Regions from separate parts of the Vibrio tapetis subsp. tapetis genome, predicted to be linked through region 3. Evidence: predicted binding sites of a transcription regulator. Region 3 holds the regulator's gene; each other region holds the start of a gene.
What was found. Region 3 encodes PurR, which represses purine synthesis genes. Its sites were predicted from a motif close to TNANGNAAACGTTTNCNTNA; they were not measured.
Positions count from the first base shown of each region.

Region 1: a site for PurR is predicted at 3,611-3,630, ahead of pckA (phosphoenolpyruvate carboxykinase (ATP)). Genes of this name have one in related genera too.
Region 2: a site for PurR is predicted at 2,640-2,659, ahead of VTAP4600_RS22285 (formate--tetrahydrofolate ligase). Genes of this name have one in related genera too.

Region 1 is NZ_LT960611.1:3,262,681-3,270,933, forward strand. Features, by position in the region: gene gspD (type II secretion system secretin GspD) at 1-996, opposite strand, end outside; gene gspC (type II secretion system protein GspC) at 1,039-1,965, opposite strand; gene hslR (ribosome-associated heat shock protein Hsp15) at 2,189-2,578, shown strand; gene hslO (Hsp33 family molecular chaperone HslO) at 2,594-3,469, shown strand; gene pckA (phosphoenolpyruvate carboxykinase (ATP)) at 3,804-5,429, shown strand; gene VTAP4600_RS14660 (AsmA family protein) at 5,566-7,560, shown strand; gene VTAP4600_RS14665 (bifunctional GNAT family N-acetyltransferase/hotdog fold thioesterase) at 7,734-8,253, opposite strand, start outside.
Region 2 is NZ_LT960612.1:1,177,919-1,186,171, forward strand. Features, by position in the region: gene VTAP4600_RS22280 (OmpA family protein) at 110-778, shown strand; gene VTAP4600_RS22285 (formate--tetrahydrofolate ligase) at 869-2,611, opposite strand; gene VTAP4600_RS22290 (inosine/guanosine kinase) at 2,776-4,080, opposite strand; gene VTAP4600_RS22300 (CreA family protein) at 4,273-4,743, opposite strand; gene VTAP4600_RS22305 (flavodoxin) at 5,095-5,622, shown strand; gene VTAP4600_RS22310 (HAD-IA family hydrolase) at 5,973-6,650, shown strand; gene VTAP4600_RS22315 (TadE family protein) at 6,812-7,285, shown strand; gene tadF (tight adherence pilus pseudopilin TadF) at 7,275-7,862, shown strand; gene VTAP4600_RS22325 (hypothetical protein) at 7,864-8,253, shown strand, end outside.
Region 3 is NZ_LT960611.1:1,717,669-1,725,921, forward strand. Features, by position in the region: gene ltrA (group II intron reverse transcriptase/maturase) at 19-1,302, opposite strand; gene torR (two-component system response regulator TorR) at 2,171-2,884, opposite strand; gene torD (molecular chaperone TorD) at 3,123-3,773, shown strand; gene purR (HTH-type transcriptional repressor PurR) at 4,070-5,074, shown strand; cyclic di-GMP riboswitch class I at 5,220-5,311, shown strand; gene VTAP4600_RS07640 (TfoX/Sxy family DNA transformation protein) at 5,426-6,016, shown strand; gene VTAP4600_RS07645 (TVP38/TMEM64 family protein) at 6,152-6,838, shown strand; gene VTAP4600_RS07650 (putative signal transducing protein) at 6,866-7,177, shown strand; gene VTAP4600_RS07655 (alpha/beta fold hydrolase) at 7,267-8,067, opposite strand.

The sequences.
Region 1 (8,253 bases), 1.5 Mb from region 3:
CACTTCTTCAAGTGCCCCCATGATATCGGTTGGCGCCGTTAGTACTAACGCATTGGTGCCTTTGTGCGCGGCAATCATCACTTGATCGCGTTTTGTTGATGATTTACTGCTGCTACTTTTACCCGCTTGTAGGTTTTCTGATACACCTTTAAGCACTTCTACCATGTCTTCCGCTTTTGCGTACTTAAGGTAAACAACGCGGTTATTGCCCTTTGATGCCATTTCTACATCAAGTTGCTCGATCAATTGTTTAATGCGCTGACGAACTTGTGGGTCACCAGAAATCAAAACGGAGTTCGTGCGGTCGTCGGCCACCAATTTAGGTTGTAAAAAGGCAGGAGTATTTTTCGCATCGGTCGATTTATTCAAGGCTTCGACGATTCTCACCATTTCCGCCGCTGAAGCATTTTCTAGCTCAACGACATCAATGCCTTTATCACCAGCACGGTCGACACGTTCAATGATTTCAGCAAGTCTATTAACTACCGCTGCTCGGCCTGTGATCAAAATGATGTTGGCTGGGTCGTAGTGCACTACGTTACCCGCACCGGCATTATCATTTAGCTGTCGAAGCAATGGCGATAGTTCTCGCACGGAAACATTACGTACCGCGACAACTCGTGTAATAACGGCATCGCCTTCTACACGTGTTTCATCGCCCACGACGGGAATCGCTGCAATTTTGGCGTCTTTATCACGAATGATTTTTAGAACGCCATTTTCCATTTCAACAGCAGCAAAGCCGTACACTTCCAAAACGTTTAGAAAAAAGTGGTAGTACTGCTCTTCATTTAACACATCGTAACTGCGTACATCGATATTGCCCCTAATAGCGGGATCAACAATGATGGTTTTTTCTAAATTACGCCCAACGATATTAATGAATTCTTTAATATCTGTGCCTTTAAAGCTGGCGCTGAATTCGTTTGCCATGATAGGCGAACAAACTAAGCTTCCTGCTAACAGCCATGTGCCCTTGTTAAACCAACGTTTCACTTTTTGCTCCTGATACATCACCTTGAGTGTTAACCACTCAAGTTAAAATTCAATAAATATGTCGTGCTGCTGACCATTTCGTTCTACAGTTAAATTTAACTCGGTAAGCTCTGAAATGGATTGCCATATTTTGCCCATGGCAGCAGGATCACTTAAATCAGCGCCATTTATTCGGGTGGCGATGTCCCCTTGTTTAAGCCCTACAGAATCAAACAGTTCTCTGTTTTTTCCTGGCCCCACACGGTACCCCATCACTCGCCCATCTTTTTTCACTTGGGACAAACGAATATATTGCATGATTTGCTGAGGGTTTTGTGTGATTTCACGACGAATTTGTTCGAGCTGCTCTGCAGGGAGGCCTTTTGTTCCTGAGGCTTGAGTATTTTGTTGCTGCTGAGATTCCGAAAGCTTGCTGTATTTCACCCCTTCAAGCATCAGAGTTTCATCTTGGCCTTGGTTTTCAATGATCACTCGGTCGATCATCACCACTTTAAGCACTGCTCTTGTGCCATCAATGGTTTCACCAATGCCATAAGTATTTTGTTTGCCGCGATTAGCCACAACAGCTAAGCTTTTATCGCCAGAACGGCTAGCGACGGCACCGACCAAAACTAGATTTAAACGTGTTTTCGGCGCATCAACCACTTTCGCAGCCACTGGCTTAGGTGCCGTCTGTTGAGAGTACCGACCAAAGAGATGTGCATCCAACAAACGAGTAACCGCTTGTTGTTGTCCTTGGCTGTTAGCACCAGATGATGACGTGCTACTGACTGGAATCGGTGTCCAACGAGTGACTTTCTGGTCTTGATAAGCCAAGCCCCACGCTAATTGCCCCACTATCCATGCTGACAAAGCAATAAATAATAGAGTGAGAAATAAGCTAATTTTTCCTTGCGCTTGAGCGACGAATTCGATGGCTTTGTTCGCGGTGCGATTAAGTTGAAACCTTTGCACCAATTGAGAAGGCATTAGCGGCGCTCCCTGTCCCCAGATAAAACTTATAAAAATTTAGCTAGCCAGCGTACACAAAGGCTTTAGCTATGTCATATGAATTTACAATTTGGAAGCAATAAGCGAGCTATATGCCTCATTCCGTTCAATTCTCTACATTAATGAAAGGTTGAATTTCGCATTATTCGCCACCATTATTTATTTCAGTAATGAAGTCAATCGTTAGAGGCCTGATTTAACTATGAGTTCAAATAGTATTGCCGTAAGGCTAGATAAATGGCTGTGGGCTGCCCGTTTTTATAAAACACGCTCAATCGCACGAAATATGGTTGATGGCGGTAAAGTCCATTATAATAAGCAGAGATCAAAACCAAGCAAGATTGTAGAGCTTGGTGCCATTGTGCAACTTAGACAAGGCAACGAAGAAAAGACCGTCGTTATTGAGAAGATTTCCGATCAACGACGTGGGGCACCTGAAGCGCAAACTCTTTATAAAGAAACTGATGAGAGTATCGCCAAACGCGAAGAAGACGCTCAGAAGCATCGCCTTAATGCGTTGCATAGTCCAAGCCCAGATCGACGTCCTGATAAAAAGCAGCGTCGAAATATTATTAAATTTAAACAGCAGTAAGCCGGAGCCCATCGCATGGCCAACAACCTTTTGCATCGCTACCTATTTGAGAACCTATCAGTCCGTGGCGAATTGGTACAATTGGACGACACATACCAACAAATTATTTCAAGCAAAGAATACCCAGCGCCAGTCCAACGAATTCTGGGTGAATTGCTTGTCGCAACCACACTATTAACGGCTACGTTAAAGTTCGAAGGCTCTATTACGTTGCAATTGCAAGGTGACGGCCCGGTTTCTATTGCTGTGATTAACGGTGATGACGATCAAAAAGTGCGTGGTGTTGCGCGTTGGGAAGGCGATATCGCAGAAGATGCGACTTTGCACCAGCTCATGGGTAAAGGTCACCTCGTGATCACAATTTCACCAAAAAAAGGTGAACGCTACCAAGGAGTGGTCGGTTTAGAAGGCGATACACTTTCTGAAGTGCTTGAAGGCTACTTTGAACGCTCTGAACAGTTAAAAACTCGTCTATGGTTCCGTTTAGGTGAGTTTGATGGCAAACCACATGCTGCTGGTATGCTGCTTCAAGTGATGCCTGATGGCACCGGCTCACCTGATGATTTTGAGCACCTAGAGCAACTGACTGACACGGTTAAAGATGAAGAATTATTCGGCCTACCTGGTAACGAAATTCTGTACCGTTTATATAATCAAGAAACCGTTCAACTGTTTGATCCACAAGAGGTTGAGTTCTTTTGTGGCTGTTCAAGGGAGCGCAGTTCCGCTGCAATACTGACGGTAGCACGTGAAGAGATTAACGACATTTTGGCTACCGAAGGATCCGTTTCTTTACATTGTGATTACTGCGGCACGAATTACACGTTCGACGAAAAAGATGTCTCGGCTTTGTTTGCGGGTGCAGACAACAACACTGGCACCGTGCATTAATTAAACATTTTTAATAAGCCAGTCAAAAAATCATTAAAGCCAGCATAACGCTGGCTTTTTTTGTTATTTACCTCACAAAATCACAGACTTACAGTCACCATTTGTGCACTTATTTTTTTTAAAGTATTAATTGTTTTGATCTAGCGCAAAGGTTTGCTTTGGCTATAAAATGGGCTAGCTAAAACTGTGAACAGGGTTAGGATTCCCCAAAAAATTCAGGGTTATTCTTTGATGCATATCCCTGTTTTATCTTAGTCCTGTTGTTAGCATGGTGAGCAGATAAAAATAATTTATTACAAAATCCCTACAAAAAAATATCCTACAAGGAGCACCTATGACTGTTATGGAACATACTAAGGCTGCACAACTAGATCTAACTAAATACGGTATTAATGGCGTAACTGAAGTTCTACGGAATCCAAGTTTTGACCAATTATTCGAAGAAGAGACACGACCAGAGCTCGAAGGCTACGAAAAAGGCGTAGTCACTGAGCTTGGTGCTGTTGCTGTTGATACCGGTATTTTTACAGGTCGCTCACCAAAAGATAAGTACATCGTTAAAGATGAAACCACTCGCGATACCATGTGGTGGTCTGATCAAGGTAAAAACGATAATAAACCTATCGACCTAAAAGTATGGAATGAGTTAAAACAACTCGTAACTACCCAGCTTTCAGGTAAACGTCTTTTTGTTATTGATGGCTATTGTGGCACCAATGACGACACACGACTTAGAATTCGTGTCATAACAGAAGTAGCGTGGCAAGCGCACTTCGTGAAAAACATGTTCATTCGTCCAAGCGACGAAGAACTTGCTACTTTCGAGCCTGATTTCGTTGTCATGAATGGTGCAAAAACCACGAATGAAAAATGGCAAGAACACGGCCTGCATTCTGAAAACTTCACTGTGTTTAACTTAACTGAAAAAATGCAGTTAATCGGCGGTACTTGGTACGGCGGTGAAATGAAGAAAGGCATGTTCGCAATGATGAACTACTTCCTGCCTCTTCGTGATATCGCGTCTATGCACTGTAGCGCTAACGTAGGTGAAGAAGGCGATGTTGCGGTATTCTTTGGCCTGTCTGGCACAGGTAAAACAACGCTGTCTACCGATCCTAAACGCCAACTGATCGGCGACGATGAGCACGGTTGGGATGACGAAGGTATCTTCAACTTCGAAGGCGGCTGTTACGCGAAAACAATTCGCCTTTCTAAAGAAGCTGAACCAGACATCTACAATGCCATTCGTCGTGATGCACTGTTAGAAAACGTTACGGTTCGCAACGATGGCTCTATCGACTTTGATGATGGTTCTAAGACTGAAAACACGCGTGTTTCTTACCCAATTCATCACATTGATAACATCGTGAAGCCAGTTTCTAAAGCAGGCCATGCTGAAAAAGTGATTTTCCTTACTGCGGATGCATTTGGTGTGCTTCCTCCAGTAGCGAAACTCACCCCAGAACAAACGAAGTACCATTTCCTTTCTGGTTTTACCGCTAAGTTAGCAGGTACTGAACGTGGCATCACAGAACCTACGCCAACCTTCTCTGCTGCATTTGGTGCTGCATTCCTTACTTTGCATCCAACCAAATACGCTGAAGTTTTAGTGAAACGCATGGAAGCTGCGGGCGCTCAAGCTTACTTGGTGAATACCGGCTGGAACGGCACAGGCAAACGTATCTCGATTCAAGATACTCGCGGCATCATTGACGCCATTTTGGATGGCTCAATTGACAACGCAGACACCACTCAAATCCCTGTGTTTAATCTAGAAGTTCCAACGGATCTTCCTGGTGTAGATAAAGGCATTCTTGACCCACGTGATACCTATGTTGACCCACTACAATGGGACAGCAAAGCAGAAGACTTGGCTCAACGCTTTATCAAAAACTTCGCTCAATACACTGATAATGACGAAGGTAAATCACTTGTTGCCGCAGGGCCTCAATTAGATTAATTAGGTAAATAAAATACCAAGCCCCTCATTTGAGGGGCTTTTTTGTTGAATCTATTCGTTATTTGAGCCAGTCTGGATATTATCAGCAACAAAAATCGACCAGTACTCACCTCAATTGCGTTAAGGGAATCAACGAATGAGAAAAGCTCTTGCACTTATCATCCTGATGTTCAGCTTAATGCTTATCTCTATACTGATTTTATTTGCGAGTCTGCATACTCGGTACGCTACGCCCGTTGTTAACTTCATTTTTAAATACGCGTCATCACAAACCATTCGTGCAGACCTGATCGAGTATCAGTCTCCTTATCACTTCACTTTTCATGGTCTAGAGCTTTCAACCTCCCCAGAACCCCTTTATATAGAAACCGCACAACTTTGGTTGAATCAAGGTCTAGTCTCACAAGGTAAACTGGCAATAGACAGCCTGCTTTTAAGTGGTTTTCAATTACAACAAGGCATGCCTGAAATCACGCCATCACCTTACGTTTCTATTGCGCAAGTAGCCGTGGATCATTTGGATTATTCAGACGACGCCTTGATCATCCGCGATCTGAGCTTTCAAATAAAGCAGCCAGAATATCAACCCTCCTCATCCTGGCCGGTGCGTGGCGAAATTCAACTTTCAGCCGAACAGTTGTATTGGAACAACGAAGCGTTTGATAACGTGTTAGTTGATGCGGATGTGCTGGAAGACGGTGCGAAAATTTATGGTTTGTCTTTTAAATGGCGCCAAGCCGACATTAAGACTCAGGCGGAATGGCTAAACAACCAATGGCATCTCATTAATGCTTCGATTAAGGGCTTACAGCTAAGCCACTCTCAATGGATGGAAGTAAATTCAAATCAAATATTTGAACAGCTCAGCACACCCGTTTTCATTGAAAGGCTAGACGTGCTTTCAACAACGATTACCAGCGACGTGTTTTCATTGACCGCCGCAGATATCACATTAGACAACATTCAATACCCAGTTAAGGTTTGGCAACAAGATGGCCGTGTGTCTCTCAATGCTGAAAACATCACTCTAGGAAATCAAACGCTACTCGAACCGACATTAAGCCTGCAGTTAACCGAGAATAAAATTGCAATCGATGATCTTAATGTTGGCTTCAAACGAGGTTATATACAGCTTCAGGGTTCCCTAGATCCAAATGCTATTTCGCTCAATAATTTAACCGTTTCTGGTGTGGAATGGTTAATAGAAAATGAGGCAGATCAGCGTAATTCGTTTGAGTCTGACCTCACCGGATTGAACTTAAAATCGCTTATCCCAGAGCTCAACAATTACCACCATCCAGAATTTGTTGCTATAAAGCGATTACGCATTAAACGCAGCCAATTCATTAATTTAGCCAGCGAGCCTAAACGTCAAGTCTCAGGATTAAACATCTCTGGTGATGATTTACTCTTGGTCAAGGACAGTCAGCTAGGTTTATGGAGCGGTAACCTAACCTTATCAGCTAATAGCGCGAGCATTGGAGAGTTAATCGCTTCCCAATCGCTCATTGAAGCACACGCCGAAGATGGCATTAGTTATCTAGACAAGCTCGTTGTGCCACTGCAGCACGGACTAATGCGCGCACAAGGTAAAATGGATTTCACACAACTCAGCCAGCCATGGCAGCTTAAATTTCAAAGTGACGGTTTTCCACTGCAAACTTTGGGCTACTGGCGAACTATCCCCTTGGGTATGAAAGGTCTGGCGGAAGTGGAATTCGATTTAAACGGATTAGCTGGCGACGAAGCTATGTTGAATTATTCTCTAAGCGGGTTTGCCAATGTCAGTTTACGTGATGCCAGTATTGAGCCTGCATTCGAGCAAATAATGAACCCTAAGCCTGATCAGCCCGTCCTTACCTCTCCTATTACGGTCGGTGACTTTAGCTTGAAAATGAAACGAGGTGACATCGAATTAACCAGTACCAAAATACAGGGCAAAGATTTCACTGGCCAATTAAAAGGCAGTCTCGACTTAGTCGCTAACGACATCGGGAAGCTGACCTTATCGCTAGCTAGTCGTTGTGGACAACTGCGTGTTGATTTACTCACTAAGCAGCAAGAAATCAACAACGCAGAATGTAAAACCGGCGCGGTTCAAACAGAGAAAGTCATTATTCCGTTTGAGTGAAAAGAGAAGTTCTAAAAGCTAAGTTCTAAAAGCTAAGTTCTAAAAGCTAAGTTCTAAAAGCTAAGTTCTAAAAGCTAAGTTCTAAAAGCTAAATTACTGAAATAACTACCTAAGTTCAACGGTTACTTCGCGTTTCTCACTTCGATTTTAGTACTTAGTACGTCGCACTTCACCTACCCCCTATAATTCGGCAACAACATGTAGGTGCCGACAAATTCAACGGCGGCTTGATCTCCGCTGAAAATAGTCACGCTAATGATCACACGGGCTTTACGTCCTGATGCCAATCTATCTAAGTCACCACTGATCCCATCTAATGAGGTTGCGGCTATGGGCGCGTGCTCCACTGGATGGCGATAGCGTATTTGGCTGTCAGCTAAGACGATATCCGCTTCAAGTCCACGTTCTTTCATCAGAAGCCAGGTCATACCCCAGCCGGTTAACGTTGCCAGAGTAAATGCCGAGCCCGCAAACATGGTGTTATGTGGGTTTAAATTCGGATTTAACTGCGCTGCACACTCAAACCGATACCCCGTGTACTGGTTTATTTTAATGCCCATCTTGTCACTGATTGGAATTTGTTGCTCCCAACGTTGCTGAAGATCGGCGCACCATTCAGGTCGTCGTAATACATTAGCGAGTGGATCTAACGATTTGATCATTTGCTGATGGCGAAGTGGACCTCTTTCATCA
Region 2 (8,253 bases), on a different replicon from region 3:
GTAGTGTGAGTAAATTTGTGCTTTTCTCCTAAAGTTTTAGCGGTTGGGTCGATATAGTTAATAATAGTAATAGCAGCATGTTTTGGGAGCCAGCATTAAAATGTGGGTAATGAGAAAAATTTTGGCCGTCGTATTTCTAGGTGTTCTATTGCAAGGCTGTAGTGCACTGACACCGCCTTCTATGTTGGAAACGGCGCCTAAGACCAGTGCAGATCTTATCTACCCTGATTGGGGAGGGGATGAAATCTCGGCCAATTCAGGGCAGCCGGCTGTTACTTCTAACTTGAACCAAAAGCCAGTTATGCCAATGGCAAAGCCTGCCATGGCTAGCCATGCTTCAACGATGCAGCATACTAACGAAATGCGCTCGTTAATGGCATTTATGGCTGCAAATCGAATTAGTTACCAAGTGATCCCTGGGCAGCATACTGTGGTCAAGCTAGAGCAGCGAATTCATTTTGAAACAGGTTCGGCAGGCATTACTCAATCATCCCGTGTTTGGTTGGGGCAACTGGGTGGCTTTTTAGCACAGAAGCCTAATATCAAAACGGTAATCGATGGGCATACCGACAGTACTGGTGGTAATCAGATCAATGATAGCTTGTCGGATAAACGTGCCATGCAAGTTAAGCTACTGCTTACTAACAACAATGTTGCGGCTAAGAATGTTTACACTCGAGGTTATGGTAAGCATTTACCAAGTTGTTCGAATATTTCAAAGAGTGGTAAAGCATGTAATCGACGAGTAGAGTTGATGTTCATTGAGGCGATTAATTAATCGTTAGAGTGATGCAGGGCGCACAATACAGGGTAAAAAAGACGACTGAGAGTCGTCTTTTTTCTTTGATTAAATGTAAATGAATAAACGCTAGCTTAAGCCAACAATATTACCATCTGCATCAATGTCTAGCCCCATAAAGGCCGGTTTTTCAGGTAAACCTGGCATTGTCATTACATTGCCACACAAAGCGTAAACAAAATTTGCGCCAGCACAAAGCTTGAGTTCGCGAACCTCTACAGTAAAGTCCTTAGGTGCACCTTTTACCGCGCCATCGGTAGAAATAGACATGGGTGTTTTCGCCATACAAAGGGCTAATTTACCAAAGCCATGTTCGTTGTAAGTCGCAAGTTGTTTCTTAGCCAACTCGGACAGCTCAACCATTTTTGCGCCATAACCGACTTCCGCCACTGTCATCAACTTTTCTTCCAAGCTTTGATCCAGAGTATAAAGTGGTTTAAATGCACTTGGTTTTGCGCAAGCGACTTCTACTGCTTTCGCTAACTCAATGGCGCCTTCACCACCTTTTGAAAAAGCTTCGCTAATGGCGACTTCTGCGCCAAGCTCTTTAACCCAAGTTTTTAGTAACTCAAGTTCTTGAACGCTGTCTTGAGGGAAGCGGTTAATCGCCACTACCGCAGGTACGCCGTATTTAGATACGTTATTGATGTGCCATTCTAAGTTAGCAAAACCCGCTTTTAAAGCCGCTTCATCATCATTAAATAGGCTGTCTGGAAGCGCTTGACCAGGTTTGAAATTATACAATCCTGAATTTGCCTTAAGGCCACGGAGTGTAGCAACAACAACCGCACAATCTGGCCCAAAACCCGCCATGTTAGCTTTGATGTTACAGGCTTTCTCGAAACCCATATCAGAGCCGAAACCACCTTCGGTTATTGTGTAGTCGGCAAGCTTAGTTGCAATACGATCAGCGATAATTGATGAGTTTCCATGAGCAATATTTGCAAACGGACCAGCATGGATAAGAGTCGGCACTCCTTCCAATGTTTGCATCATGGTTGGCTCGATGGCTTCACGCATTGTTACTGTCATTGCACCAGCAACTTGTAGGTCTTCCGCTGTTACCGGATGACCCTCGAGGTTATAGGCTACAACAATGCGGCCAATACGTTTACGTAAATCTTGTAGATCGCTAGCTAAAGCCAGAATAGCCATGAGCTCTGAAGCGGCAGAAATATCAAAACCGTCTTGGCGTTCGAAGCCATTAATGGTTTTGTTTTCTTGATTTAAGCCGACGGTCACCATACGTAATGCTCGGTCGTTATGATCAACAACACGACGCCAGACAACGTTTTTGTCGTCGATTCTCAGTGCTTTCAGCCCCGTCTTTTCTGCATAAACCTCGTAACCAAGACGTTGCTCATGATAGATACGAGCATCAATTGCCGCAGAAGCGAGGTTATGTGCGGCAGTTACCGCATGAATATCGCCAGTTAAATGCAGGTTAAGCTCTTCCATTGGGGCAACTTGGCTATAACCGCCACCTGCGGCTCCGCCTTTAACACCAAAGACTGGCCCCATAGAAGGTTGACGAATACAGGCCATAACCGATTTGTTGAGTTTCGCAAGGCCCTGAGACAAGCCAATAGTGGTTACTGTTTTACCTTCACCAAGCGGTGTTGGAGTAATGGCCGTTACGACGATAAGCTTACCGGGTTTTTCGTTTTCCAGTCGAGTTAGTGCCTCCAAAGAGACTTTTGCTTTGTGGCGTCCGTGTGGAATAAACTCGCCACTGTTTAGCCCAGCATTGTGTGCCACAGTGTCGATAGAAGAAAGTGGAGTGGAACGACAGATGTCGATATCGCTCAGCATATAAAACCCCCTGAGAGCCAAAAATCAGTTACGTAAACGTTTGCGCATGAAATATACCTAGCATAAAGTCTTTGTAAAGCACTTTTGATAGTAATAAATTACAACTGATTAAATTGTAACTAGCTAGAAACAACAAAGCCAGCAATCGCTGGCTTTGTTATGAACTATCGGTCCCAATACGCTTCTTCTAAGCTGTCTTCGCGTTCGGGTAATGCGCGGGACAATCTCGGTGCGTGTTGAGTTAAGACTTCGTAACTCACTCTGTTTGCGTATTTACAAACTTGAGATAAAGACGAATAACTTAAGTATCGATGATCGTGTTTCGTTGAATCTGGCACGTTAGACTTGTGGTATTTGTTCGCTGCCATATCGTGTAATAAAGACGATAGTGCGGCATCACCAGCACCATTTGTATTCTTTATTTCAAGTGGCCCACCGAGGTATGGGGCGATGTGTGAATAAACCTTAATGGCTTCGTCGCATTCCGCTTTTTTCATAGCGCGACTAAATTCAAATTGGTTAAAGTTCGTAATGCTGCCATCGATCATCGGGAAGTTGGTTTCACGAAGTGCGGCTTTGTCTGTGTGGCCAGCCATGTAAAGGCCATCTGGCCCTGCAGTACACAAGACGAGATCAACCCACTCAAGTGCCTTATCTGCGGCAGCTAAAGGGTCTTTTTCACCAGTGAGGGCTTCGCCTTCTTCTTCATTCATTGCAACGATAGAAATATTCTTTTTCAGATATTCCTGCCACCATTCTGCTTTCCCTTCGATTACGTATTTGGTACCTAAGGTCAGAACCACAGGTACGCCGTTTTCTTTCGCGTAATCAATGGCGCGTTGCACAGCCGCTGGCATTGGATCGGTTGGTTTACCACGCATCAAATAGGAAGAGACAACCAGAGCCGCCGCCTTTTTGAAGATATGCTCAGGTACGCTGTCCGGAGACAGTTGATTCATGTGACCTTCGTTGATGGCAAAAGTACGTTCGCCATCATCGGTAATTAGGGTGTAACAGCGCCCAATCGGGCCTTCGACCGTTTGCAAGTAATTGAGGTCCATACGAGCAGAGGTATTGCACAAGTAGCGGTAGGCGTAAGAACCAACTTCTATGTTTTTACTCATTACACCTAGCAATACGGACTTACTGTCAGCAAGAACGGAGTAATTGTGCAGCGTATTGCCAATGGTATCGCCAGGGTGCTCGTGGGTGATCAAGTTTTGATCTTTGAGCTCTTGATACAAGGCATCAGCTTGGCTTTCTTCAAGCACTAGCGAATGGCCTTTACTCAAGTTGTATTTAGCAAGAAATTCGTCACCCACGCGCGCTTCAATATCGACGATGGTTTGACCCACACCAATAATGGTCGGACGGTGTAGCTTAGGCGCTTGACGGACCTGATTCACCAACGGATCGCGTGAATGAGTAGGAAAATAGTGTTTTGACTTACGTTGACCGGGAAATTTCATGCTAAAAAGAAACGGTTTCAGAAAAACAGGCGCGGATTCTACCACACAATTACTGCAAATTTCATTTTTGTTACAACAAAAAATGAGAGATATATTTATGTGGGATTGGAGAGAGAGGCGAAGTGATTTTGACACAAAAAAGCCTGAACAAAACTCACGTAATTGTTCAGGCTTTTATAACCCAAAATTAGCTTATTTTGTTACTACGACTGGCTCTACATAAGCCTTGGTGCCCCACAACGGTACAGTAGAAAGGCTGTGCTTAAAGCTGCCGTCAGTTTCTTTAGTCGTATAAGACAAGTAGAGCAGGGTTTGATTCTCTGCATCATAGATACGTCTTACTTTCATCGATTTGAAGAAAATACTCTTAGATTTCTTAAAGACCACTTCGCCAGATTTGCTTTTATCAATTGTCGCGATCATCTCAGGAGTGATGTCACCGGTTTGACGACATGAGATGGAGCTATCACTTGGGTCAGCTAGGCTGAAATCCGCTTCAATCGAGGCAATATGGCATGTTACACCCGATATTTTGTCGTCATCCAAGTTTGATATCTTGATGTCTTTCATTGTGAACCATCCGAGTCCTACATCACCAACCTCGTTATCAGAACAGCCAGCGAGAAGGGCTGTGACACCTAAAGCCAAAAGTAACTTTTTCATTGTTATTCCTTTATGTGAAAGTTTGCCAGACAACGTTGTTGATAAATTGTATCAAACAGCTAACTGTATCTGCTATTAATATGACGGCTGAATTGTCAATTGCAAGCCTCAAGCCCTCCTTAAACCTACTGGAATGAGAAAAACCCGATATACTTTCTATACAACGGCAAAAGAATGAAAAGAAATTATGAAATTCTATATATTGTTGTTAGCCTTGATGGTGTGCTTACTGAGCGCATGCAGTACCCCACCTAAACCCATCTGTAATTCTAGGGGGTGTGATATTTGGGGATAATAAACGCTGGATGGTAATACTTCAGCGGTAACGCTCCAACACTAAAAGAACGAATAATGATGAGTGACACAATCAACACCTTGGTAAAAAAGAAAAACGATTGGCTTACATCTCATGTAGCGGTGAAATATCCAACTGCAGAGAGCATCAAAGGTCGTGACTTGTACTTAAAAGCGCAAGAAGATAAGCACTATACCCAAATCGGGCTTTCTGAGTTTAAAGGTAGCCTTTCAGAAACTGAAGACCACGCCGTAGATGAGGTTCACCTTGTTGATTTTCATAGGCTGACGGTCATGTTCGCATTGACTAAAGCTTCCTCATGGCAAGATGAGCAAGAACGTGCTTTTCTACTCGAGTTTTTTGCTCAAATCATGCTGTCTACCGATTACCCATTATATGTTGGTTTCAAAAGTGGTGAAGCGGTAGCGTGTGCGATAACTCACCAACTTGATGATGTGATGTTAGTTTCCGATGTGGTGTTGATTCATTCAGCAGGTAATGACAACCATGCTTTTATTTGTGCATTACTCAACCATCAGAACGTCAATATCGATTCAATCAATCAAATCGTGATTGAAAAATAGTCCGCGACGAGTCACAACCTTACTCCTGAGTATGCTGATTTTTTATATCTCGAAAAGATCAGCTACTGCCCCCAACTCAATCCTCTCTTGCATGGCGGACCTCCTTTTCGTTTCTCAAACGCAGGTAGACTTACGCCACTTAACTTCGTTTTGATAGCAACCAGGTGATATAAATATCAATAGTTTATAAATTGAACGATGGTATTTGTATTCATTGACTGAAGCTTACTTAAGTCACAAAACTGATGACTAAACTCGCGTTGAGTATCACTTTTTGCCGCTGATACTTTGCAATATCTTATCGCTAGACAACACTGAAACTCAATCACTTGGAAATGGTGGCAGAGCGAATGGCAGAAAAAACTCAATGTGTGATCTTTGATTGCGAAGGAACCTTGGTAGACAGTGAAAGCTTATGCTGCCAAGCGTTAGTGGATGTTTTTGCTCAATATGGTTGTACGGTATCTTTAACTGATAGCTTGAAACACTTTCAAGGTGGTAAGCCTGTCGATGTGCTGCAAGAAGCGTGTAATAGATACCATCTAAATGTGTCTTTAGATGAGCTAGAGCCATTGTATCGCGAAAGAAAACACATGCTTTATGAAGCCCAATTAAAAGTGATGCCAGGAGTGAGATCATTGCTCGATGATCTTAAGAAAGCCGATATTGCTGTGTGCATTGCAGGGAACAGTGAGAAAGATAGAATTGAGCACGCTTTGGAACTAACAGGGCTTTCGTCCTATTTTAAACATTCTGTCTTTAGTGCATTCGAAACAAATACATGGAAACCTGATCCAGACTTATTGCGATATGCTGCGCTTAATATGGGGTTGTCTGCGCAAGATTGCATTTACGTTGATGACACGCTAAAAGGCGTTCATGCCGGGATCACTGCAGGAATGCGTACTTATTATTTTCGTCCAAATGAGTCGGAAGTCATTATCGACCATCCCTTAGTCGCTACCATTAGTAGTATGTCTCAGCTTATCCCTGAAATACTATTACCGCACAGCGAAACAACGGCCTAGTTGACGTAAGAAACTGACGGATAAAAGATCAGTTGTTGTTTATAGCGTGAGCTAATCCTGACAATGAATTTACAAATAGCGGTATATTTTTCATTGATCGAATTAAGTTGAATGTCGTATCATCGGCCAGAAATCTAAATTAATGAGATCTGGATCAAAAAATGCGGCCAAACATTTACCAGCGCGGTGTCGTAAGTATCGAGTTTGCACTCGGTTTTATGGCATTGTGGCTCCTTACCATCGCTTTGATGGATTTAGGGTTAAGGAACTACAGTACTTCCGTTGTTAACTTTGCCGTTTCTGAAGCTGCGAGGGACGTTAAAGTTCTTAATCTCGATAGTGAAGAAGCGTTTGCAGAGCACTTTCGACGCATCATTAAAGAAAACAGCTTTTCACTTTGGGGCATTTTGACCAAGCAAGGGAAGCTTGACGTTAACGTCAAACATTTCCCTTCAGTCAAAAGCCTAGCAGATGGCGTTGCGCCAGCGACTAGCCGCTTTTCATCCTCTTATCCTATTGCCAAGTATGAAATTAAATATACATACCAACCCTTATTGGGTTTTAGCTTAGTGCCTGCCACGCCGGTGCGAAGAAGCGTCATCACCATTCAGGAAAGAGCGAGAAATGAAAAATAGTCAATTAAGTGTTCAGCGTGGCGCAATCGCTATTGAACTCGCTTTTGTGTTGGGGGCGTTAGCGATGTGCTTGAGCTTTTCCCAGGATTTGATGCATCGGACTTCCCAGGTTGGCGAGTTGGATAACTTGAGTTACGCGATGGTTAATATCTTAAGCGAGCAAGAGCTGCTCTTTAATCAGAAGCCAGACCAGACCCTAAAGAACCAACAATTTCGTGAACAGAGCCAAATGATTGATAAAATTGTTAAAAATCATTTATCTAGTCAAATTAAAGATTATGATCCGGAGAACTACGCCCTGATCATAGAACGCATGGAATTTGCACCAACAAGCGTTGCGGAAAAAGCGAGAATTGCACGTAATCGATTTGTTGTGTTCGGCAATGAAAAGTTGGTTTCAAAAAAGCCAGATCAATTAGAATTGATGAATTTGTCCCCATTTACTTCCAAGAACCGTTTTGCACCGATGTTTCGTGTGTCCATTTATCACAAGTCAGTTGATATTTTTCAAAGAGCAATGGGCGTTGAAATTAAGACAGCGGTTAACGTTTCTTCTAGTATCAGCGTGAGGCGATAGCATGAAAATACAACTTAAACAGCGTGGTGCTGCGAGTATTTGGTTCGTGCTGATTTTCTCTGCGATTGCGGCTTTTGCCGCGCTTGGGATTGAAGGCACCCGCTACCTAAATTACAAAGCAAGGCTAGGAGATGCGTTAGAAACCTCGGCCATGCTGTTATCTGCAGATCAAGCCGAGCAAGAATTGAAGCTTGACGGTGTGAAAAAAGAGCAACGTAAGCAAGCATCTGAAGAACTGGTCCACAAAACGATCAAGAGTTACTTAAAAGACACGCGAGATATACCAAATACTAAGATAGATATACGTAAACGCGAAAACAATCAGGGTTTTGACTATCACGTTGCAGCAGTGACCTCCCATGACTCCGTCATGCATATGTCGGGTGCTCCT
Region 3 (8,253 bases):
ACGGACCTCGTATACGGCTCATGCACATTTCCATTCAGCATAATGGCTGAACACATATCCTGTCCTAACGTGTTCAAGATTCACTAATCCAAGGTCGTTAAACCATTGATTTGGCATCGAGTAACTGGCTAATGGACTCGCAGCATTTCTCCAACTATCCATACAGATATACCTGAATGACCCTTCGTAACCTAGCTGTCTTAGCCTGCGGTGGAGTCGGGTCGGTTTTTTCCATAATCGTAATTGGACGCTGCGAAGTCTTCGCCTTAACCACGCGGCCAGTTTCTTAAACTCCCTGTTGGCATTCGCTATTCGAAAGTACTGGCTGAACCCTCTCAGAAGTGGATTCAGTTGTTTAATGACTTCTAACAATGGCTTACCGCCATTGCGTCTTGTCACTCGCTTCAACTTTCCTTTGAACGTCGACATTTTCTTTGGCTGAATACGGCTATAATGGCTACCGATTTCTATTCCAAGGAATTTCACACCTTCGCCGCTGTGCGCTATGTGTGATTTGGTTTCGTTCACCGTTAACTTGAGCTGTTTTTCCAGGACCTTCGTTGCCTGTACTTGCGCATTTTCTGCACCTTTACGGCTGCGACAGAAGATCAGTATGTCGTCGGCATAACGGACTATTCGATGTCCTCGCTTTCGCATCTCTTGATCAAACGCATCCAGATAGATGTTCGCTATCAGTGGGCTTATTACTCCACCTTGCGGACTACCTATCTCGGTATGCTGCCACTCTCCATCAACCATTACGCCACTTTTCAGGAACTGTTTGATGAGCTCCAGTACGCTACTGTCTGTGACTCGTTTCTTAATGCTTTTTAGAATAAGCTCGTGGTCGAGCTTATCGAAGCACTTCGATAAGTCCATATCTACGACGTGTTGCATTCCGTATCGACGGATGAACATCGTCGCTTTGTTTATAGCATCGTGACAACTTCGATTCGGTCTATACCCAAAGCTGGATGGGTGAAACTGCTCTTCGAAGATTGGGGTTAATAGATCATTTAGAGCTTGTTGGACAACTCTATCCCGTACTGTTGGGATCCCAAGTAATCGCACCCCACCATCATCTTTCGGTATTTCTACCCGTCTGACGGGTTGAGGGGTGTATCGCTTGGTTTTGAGTTCCAGAAGAAGTTGATCTAGGTTATCACTCAGATTTTGGGCGTAGTCGCTTAGGCTCTGCCTATCTATTCCGGCCGCGCCTTTCGCTTTCCACACTTTTTTAAATCCTTTATAGAGTCGCTCTTTGTGGAGCAAGTGACCATATAAACTGTAGTAAACTCTCAACTTTTTCCTTTAGATTGTGTGCCGTGTGGGGACAAATGCTCTCTCACAGTGTTGGTGTATTTCACTCCACTCTCTAGCCTTCTAGCTCAATGGCAATTTACTAGAGTGAGTCAGAGTTACTCCCTTGTACGGTTTCTCGCTTCAGTGCTTTGCTTTCACAAAGACCGAGACGGAATACCTCGATAGCTAATCAACTTGTATACCACTGAAAAAAAACATCTGCTCATCACAGACTTAAAATGTACTTCATCCCTTCGCAACACCAGATTGCTTTTGGCAAAATGTTGTCCCATCAGACGTGTTACTGATGGTCAGCTCAGTTTTATCCTCCACACCATTACTGGGCTTCACCGGCCGAGCTTTACTCACTACTACGGATTCATCTGCCACCTCGCACCAACATAGATCTTGGCTCTCGCCTTGAGTTTATGCTTCCGACGTTTGCTCGGATGTGGTGTCAGGCTTCCCCAGTTACTGCACTGGCTCCCTGTTAACAATGCCACCCTCAAGCACAATCTAGGTCTGATTGAGTATCGGGCTTCACGCTATTTTGCACGCTTACCCACCTAAATTGCCGAATCAGGTTCACTTTCGTTGTGTACTGTTAACTTCCTATCGCTTCCTTCAAACCCTGCCGTTGGCCAGCAACGCCCTTGCGATTCGGATTATCTTCCCCTCAATCAGGGTGATTTAGGCTTCTTTCAGCCTAATGGGTTTGCCAGCTTCGCTGGGCAAACAAAAATCGGCCGTAACTTACGTTACGACCGATTATGAGGCCTCTGGAGGATCGTTCAAGTAGCTAAACGATCGGCATTAAGATAATCATCTCGGTTTTTTTATGGCTCATTTACTAGAAGGGCTCACGAGGTCAATCACCCGCAAACATATAGCCTTCACCATGAACCGTTACGAAGATTTGTGGATTTTTAGGATCCTGTTCCATCTTGGCTCTCATTCGACGAATCAATACGTCGATAGTACGATCGTTAGGGGCGTCGACACGATGGCTGATCATATTCAAAATCCGTTCACGACTTAACACTTTGTTCGGATAAGATGACAAGGCAACAAGCAATTCGTACTCAGCCTTTGTCAGCTTGACCGGCTCTCCATTGCAACTTAATGATCTTCTTTGAACATCAAATGTCCATTCACCAAAACGCACAAGTTGTCCTGATTCTTCTTTTTGAATATCACGTGAAGAAGCTTCCGATACTAACGAAATTCTCCAAAGTAAATTCTTAACCCGAACGAGTAATTCTCGCAATTCAAAGGGCTTGGTAACGTAATCGTCTGCGCCCATCTCCAAACCAACAATTTTATCAATGCTGTCTGTACGACCGGTAACCAGTATGATGCCAATGTTAGACTGGCTACGAAGTTCTCGCGTCAGCATTAGCCCATCTTCGCTAGGAAGGTTAATATCTAGCATCACCAAATCTATGGAGTACTCACCCAAAATGGCACGCATCTGTTCGCCATTTTCAGCTTCGCTCACGGTATAACCTTCATTTTGGAAGTAACCCGCCAGCTTACTACGTGTGACCACATCATCTTCTACGACTAAAACGTGATAGCTCATCTACACCACTTATAATATTTTTATCTACACTCTCTATTTATTCTATTCACAATCCGTTACATATCTAGCGAATAGACTAAAATAACCATTTTTTTTAGCTTTTATTGATTCAGAGCAACCTTGACAGCCTGGGTTAATAATCAGCAATAAGCTTTCATTATTTAACATATTTTGGATTAGTTCTGTTCATCTTAATCCGTTAGAATCACCTTGTCAGTTCTTTATGAGAGTTATCCCTATGCAAGAAGCTAAAGCGTTCAACGAAAAACGGGCAGAGATATATTGGTGGCTATCGAGCCTATTTGCGCGTGAACTAACTGAAGATGAATTAACGGCGTACCATACAGCTGAGATCAGAGGCTTTATTTCTGGCTTAGGTGAAAACCCTCAGTTAACAGAGGCGACATCCGCGCTGATTAACTCGCTTAACCAACTGCAAGACCGTGCCGATGTTCAACTAGAACTGTCCGCCGACTTTTGTGGTTTGTTCTTAGCTACCGCCAAAAATGCGGCACTCCCTTATGCCTCCTTGTATATTGGCACTGAAGGTTTGTTAAACGGTAAACCTGCTCTGGCAATGGAGCAACTGATGAAAGACAAAAACATTACCAAGCAAGAAGGCTTTAATGAACCTGCCGATCATCTCGCATTAGAGCTCGACTTCCTTGGTAACCTAATCGTGCGTTCTAACGAAATCGACAATGAAAACGACTTTGAGTTGGCTTTACTGGAACAAAAACAATTTATCGAACAACACATGCTGACTTGGGTTCCATCATTTAACGCAAAATGCCGCCAATTCGATGAATTTGGGTTTTATGCCGCAGTAGCACAGCTGTTGCTTGCCTTCCTTAAGCTTGATTGTGAATACATTTCAGGCGAGCAGTAAAAGACATCTAGAGGGTCGAAAATACGGCCCTCTCCCTTCATTTTGGTCATCTCTCGTTATCATTTTTCATTCCTGAATTCACTGTTTTAATGAATACATCGTCGTTTTGAAACAAATAACGTTGTCAGAGTGTTTGAATCGGTCTAAAATTGTGATCGCAAACGATAAAATATGAAAACACGCCAGTTCCATGAAAACCGCCTATATTGAGCGGTTTTATTTTTTGCATTAATTATATTTGGTCAGCCCTCCATTAAACTAATACTCATACGGTGCTGACTCGACAGGAAATTTTTATGGCCACGATTAAAGATGTTGCGCGTATTGCCGGTGTATCGACTACTACGGTTTCACATGTAATTAATAAAACTCGTTTTGTTGCTGAAGCAACGCAAGAGCGAGTAAACAAAGCAGTAGAAGAACTAAATTATGCCCCAAGCGCTGTCGCACGCAGCCTTAAGTGTAATACGACCCGTACGATCGGCATGCTAGTAACTCAGTCTACCAACCCATTTTTCGCCGAAGTTGTCGACGGTGTTGAGAGCTACTGCTACCGTCAAGGCTACACTTTGATTCTGTGTAATACTGGTGGTATCTACGAAAAGCAACGAGATTATATCCGTATGCTCGCTGAGAAACGTGTAGACGGCATATTAGTCATGTGTTCAGATTTAACGGAAGAACTTCGTGGAATGCTTGATTCTCACGCTGACATTCCAAAAGTAATCATGGACTGGGGCCCTGAAAGCTCTCATGCAGATAAGATCATCGATAACTCTGAAGAAGGTGGGTATCTAGCAACGAAATACCTAATTGATCACGGACACACAGACATCGCTTGTTTAAGTGGCCACTTAGACAAACTCGCCTGCATCGAGCGTATAGCCGGTTATAAACGCGCTCTAGCCGAAGCAAACATTGAGTTCCAAGAAGATCACATCATTGAAGGTAATTTCGAATGTGATATGGCGGTTGTCGCAGCGGATAAAATCATTGCTATGGCACAACGCCCAACCGCGGTTTTTTGCTTCAATGACACCATGGCTCTTGGACTCTTAAGTCGTCTTCAAGAAAAAGGCCTGAGCGTTCCTGACGATATCTCTGTTATTGGTTACGATAATATTGAAGTCTCTGGTTACTTTTCACCGCCACTCACCACGGTACACCAACCTAAACGTCGTGTTGGTAAAACAGCTTTTGAGATCTTGCTTGAACGCATTAAAGATAAAGAACATGACAAACGAGTGTTTGAAATGCACCCCGAGATTGTTGAACGTCAATCCGTCAAAAGATTAATCTAGCAAATAGCAGATTAATTCATATTTAATGGCCCTTGCTTCATATGCGAGGGCTGTTTCATATTGTAGGCACTCTTATTTGAACCAATGTCACATTAAGAAACCTCAATTGTGATGTTTGTTCCGATTTTTCACTATGATTTTATTGTCACGCACAGGGCAAACTACTTGAAAAAGTAGGACGCAAAACTTCCGGCCTAAATCAATATGTATTATTGGTATGGTAGTGGGGTCGCCGATGGCAAATATGCAAAATTTATATAGCTACCTTGTGGCTTATATAACACTCGCATAGTTTTGCTCACTTCTCGGACCTGATTTTGGTGACGTTGTTTCTAAACCGAGATTATTAGCATGGATAAACCGATATTAAAAAACTCACTTAAGCTATTTGAGACTTTAGGGAAGATAAAATCTCGCTCTATGTTTGGTGGCTTTGGTGTCTTTGCAGACAATACTATGTTTGCTTTGGTCGTAAACGATACTCTTCACATAAGGGCTGATGCAGCCAATGCGCTGACATTTAAGCAACAAGGTCTTCAGCCTTATGTCTATAAAAAGCGTGGTTTTCCCGTCGTTACCAAGTATTTTGCATTACCTTTTCAGATGTGGGAAACGCCTCAAGATATCCTCGATATTGCACTTAAGGCTCTCACGGTTGCAAATACCGAAAAGCTCAAGCAAGCCGAGGTGAAACCAACTCGTTTAAAAGATTTACCTAACCTGCGTTTAGGTACTGAAAGAATGCTTAAGAAAGCCGGAATCAATAGTGCCGACGATTTACGCACTCACGGTGCAGCTAAAGCTTATCAAGCAATTAGCCAAACGCACACCGGAGATGTTGGATTCGAGCTATTGTGGGCGCTTGAAGGCGCTATTAACGGCACACACTGGTCAGTCATCCCGAAACAACGCAGAGACGAGCTCATCGATCAGCTAAATTAGGTCGACATAATATGAACAACAAAAAACCGCGAACTGACAAGCTCGCGGTTTTTTTTGTATCAAATGAAAGTTTTATCCTATTTCCTCTGTCATACTTATTAAGATTTATACAACTTTTCTAAACAGGACGTAAATATGAACAAGAAGATCATTTTAGGGATAGTCTTCATCGCTGTAATCGTGGTATTGGCGATCAATTTTGGTCCACACCTAACGCTTGAAAACGCTAAAGCCCAACAAGTTGCTTTAGGTGAGTTTATTGAAAACAATTTCATTGTTTCAGCGTTAAGTTACTTCGCATTATACGTATTAGTCACCGCCTTCTCTGTACCCGGAGCTACCGTAATTACCCTACTCGGCGCCGCACTATTTGGTTTTACCACCGGACTTATCTTAGTTTCTTTCGCCAGTACGCTTGGCGCAACATTGGCGTTTTTGAGTAGCCGCTATCTACTACGCGACTGGGTACAAAATCGATTTGGCGCCAAGTTAGAAACCATTAATGAAGGGGTTAAGCGAGATGGGGCATTCTACCTATTTAGCCTACGCTTAATCCCTGTTTTTCCATTCTTCTTGATTAACCTCGTCATGGGATTAACACCAATAAAAACGCTGCAATTCTATTTTGTAAGCCAACTCGGCATGCTCCCTGGCACTGCAGTATTTATCAACGCAGGCACGCAATTGGCTCAAATAGAAAGCTTATCCGGTATTGTCTCCCCTACTGTTCTATTATCCTTCGCATTATTGGGCGTTTTCCCAGTCGCCGCTAAGTGGATCATGGGGAAAGTACAGTCGTCTGTACAAAAAAAAGCCAGCTAGCAGAACGATAATAAAACGAGAGAGAGTATGAAATTATTTTCCGCCACAATCCCGCCGGAAGCGCACATTGTTTGCGAGCTACTCAAGACGCAAGGGATAGAGTGTGAAGTTCGCGGAGAAGGCTTGTTTGGCCTTCAAGGCGAACTGCCTTTCGGGGAGAACAGTGAGCCTTATGTATGGTTGTTAAATGAAAGCCAACACCAGCTATCATTAAGCCTCATACAGCAATATTTGGACTCAACGTCTAATGGGCAAACGCCGTGGTTGTGCAAACAATGCGGCGAGTCGATTGAACCGCAATTTTCTTGCTGTTGGAATTGTGGCTCACAAGATTTGTAGGGAATGATTAGGGCTAAAGGCTAAGTAAAGCAGAGAAAGCAGAGAAAGCAGAGACGGTACTCAGGTTTGGGGAAAAGAGTACCGTAACGTTATGAACAAGCGTGCTGCTGAATAAAGGCGATTGATTGCCTGTTAAAGGCTTCCGGCTTTTCAACATTACAGACGTGACCGCAATTTGGAATCTCGATCAACGCACTTTTCTTGTGTACTTTTACCATCTCTTTTACCGGTTGGATAAACATGTAGTCTTTATCCCCCATAAGATAAAGCGTCGGTATAGGGATATCTTGCTCTTTAAAGTAACGCATTAACGGATTCACATCCGCAGCCAAGGTATACCAGCGTTTGAATTCCTTTTGGCATAATTTTTTTGCTTCTCGGATGAATAAATGCCGTGATTCTTTTTGACTACGCTGAGGCATAACGATATAAGCAAATAAGCGATACAGCCACATATATGGCAAAATATTCTTGCTCCAATCCCCCAGTTTTACCAAGGCTTGAGAGCGAGCGTTAAACCGTGTTACCGCGCCACCAAGTACCATACTTGATACTCTTTCAGCTGCGATTTCAGCGACATTGCGCACGATGATCGTTCCAAGAGACATTCCGACAAAGTGCGCTGATTGGATCTTTAAATGATCCATGACTTTCAACACATCCTGCGATACATCTTTGAACGTGTAGTCGCTATTAATGATGTCTTTTATAAGCTGGTGTGAACGACCGTGTCCACGTAGATCCACCAACACTAAGTTGAAGTGCTCTCGATAGGCTTTGATTTGTTTAAACCAAATAGATGAGCTTCCGCCCGCACCATGGACGAATACCACCCAGTGTTTACTCGTTGGGTGAAGGTAAGTTTTATGGAACAGCAAGGCGTCAGACATTCAAATATGCTTATCTATTTATTTTAGTACTTATATTGATTGCAAAATACTACCACATATAAAAGGCAGTGTAACAGCAATGCCTAGGTGCATAACCTAGTACCGAAGCTTTCACGCGCTACATATTGATCACTTTCAAATTTAAGTTACTCATTTTCTTATGTCTTTCAGGTTAACGAACCACAA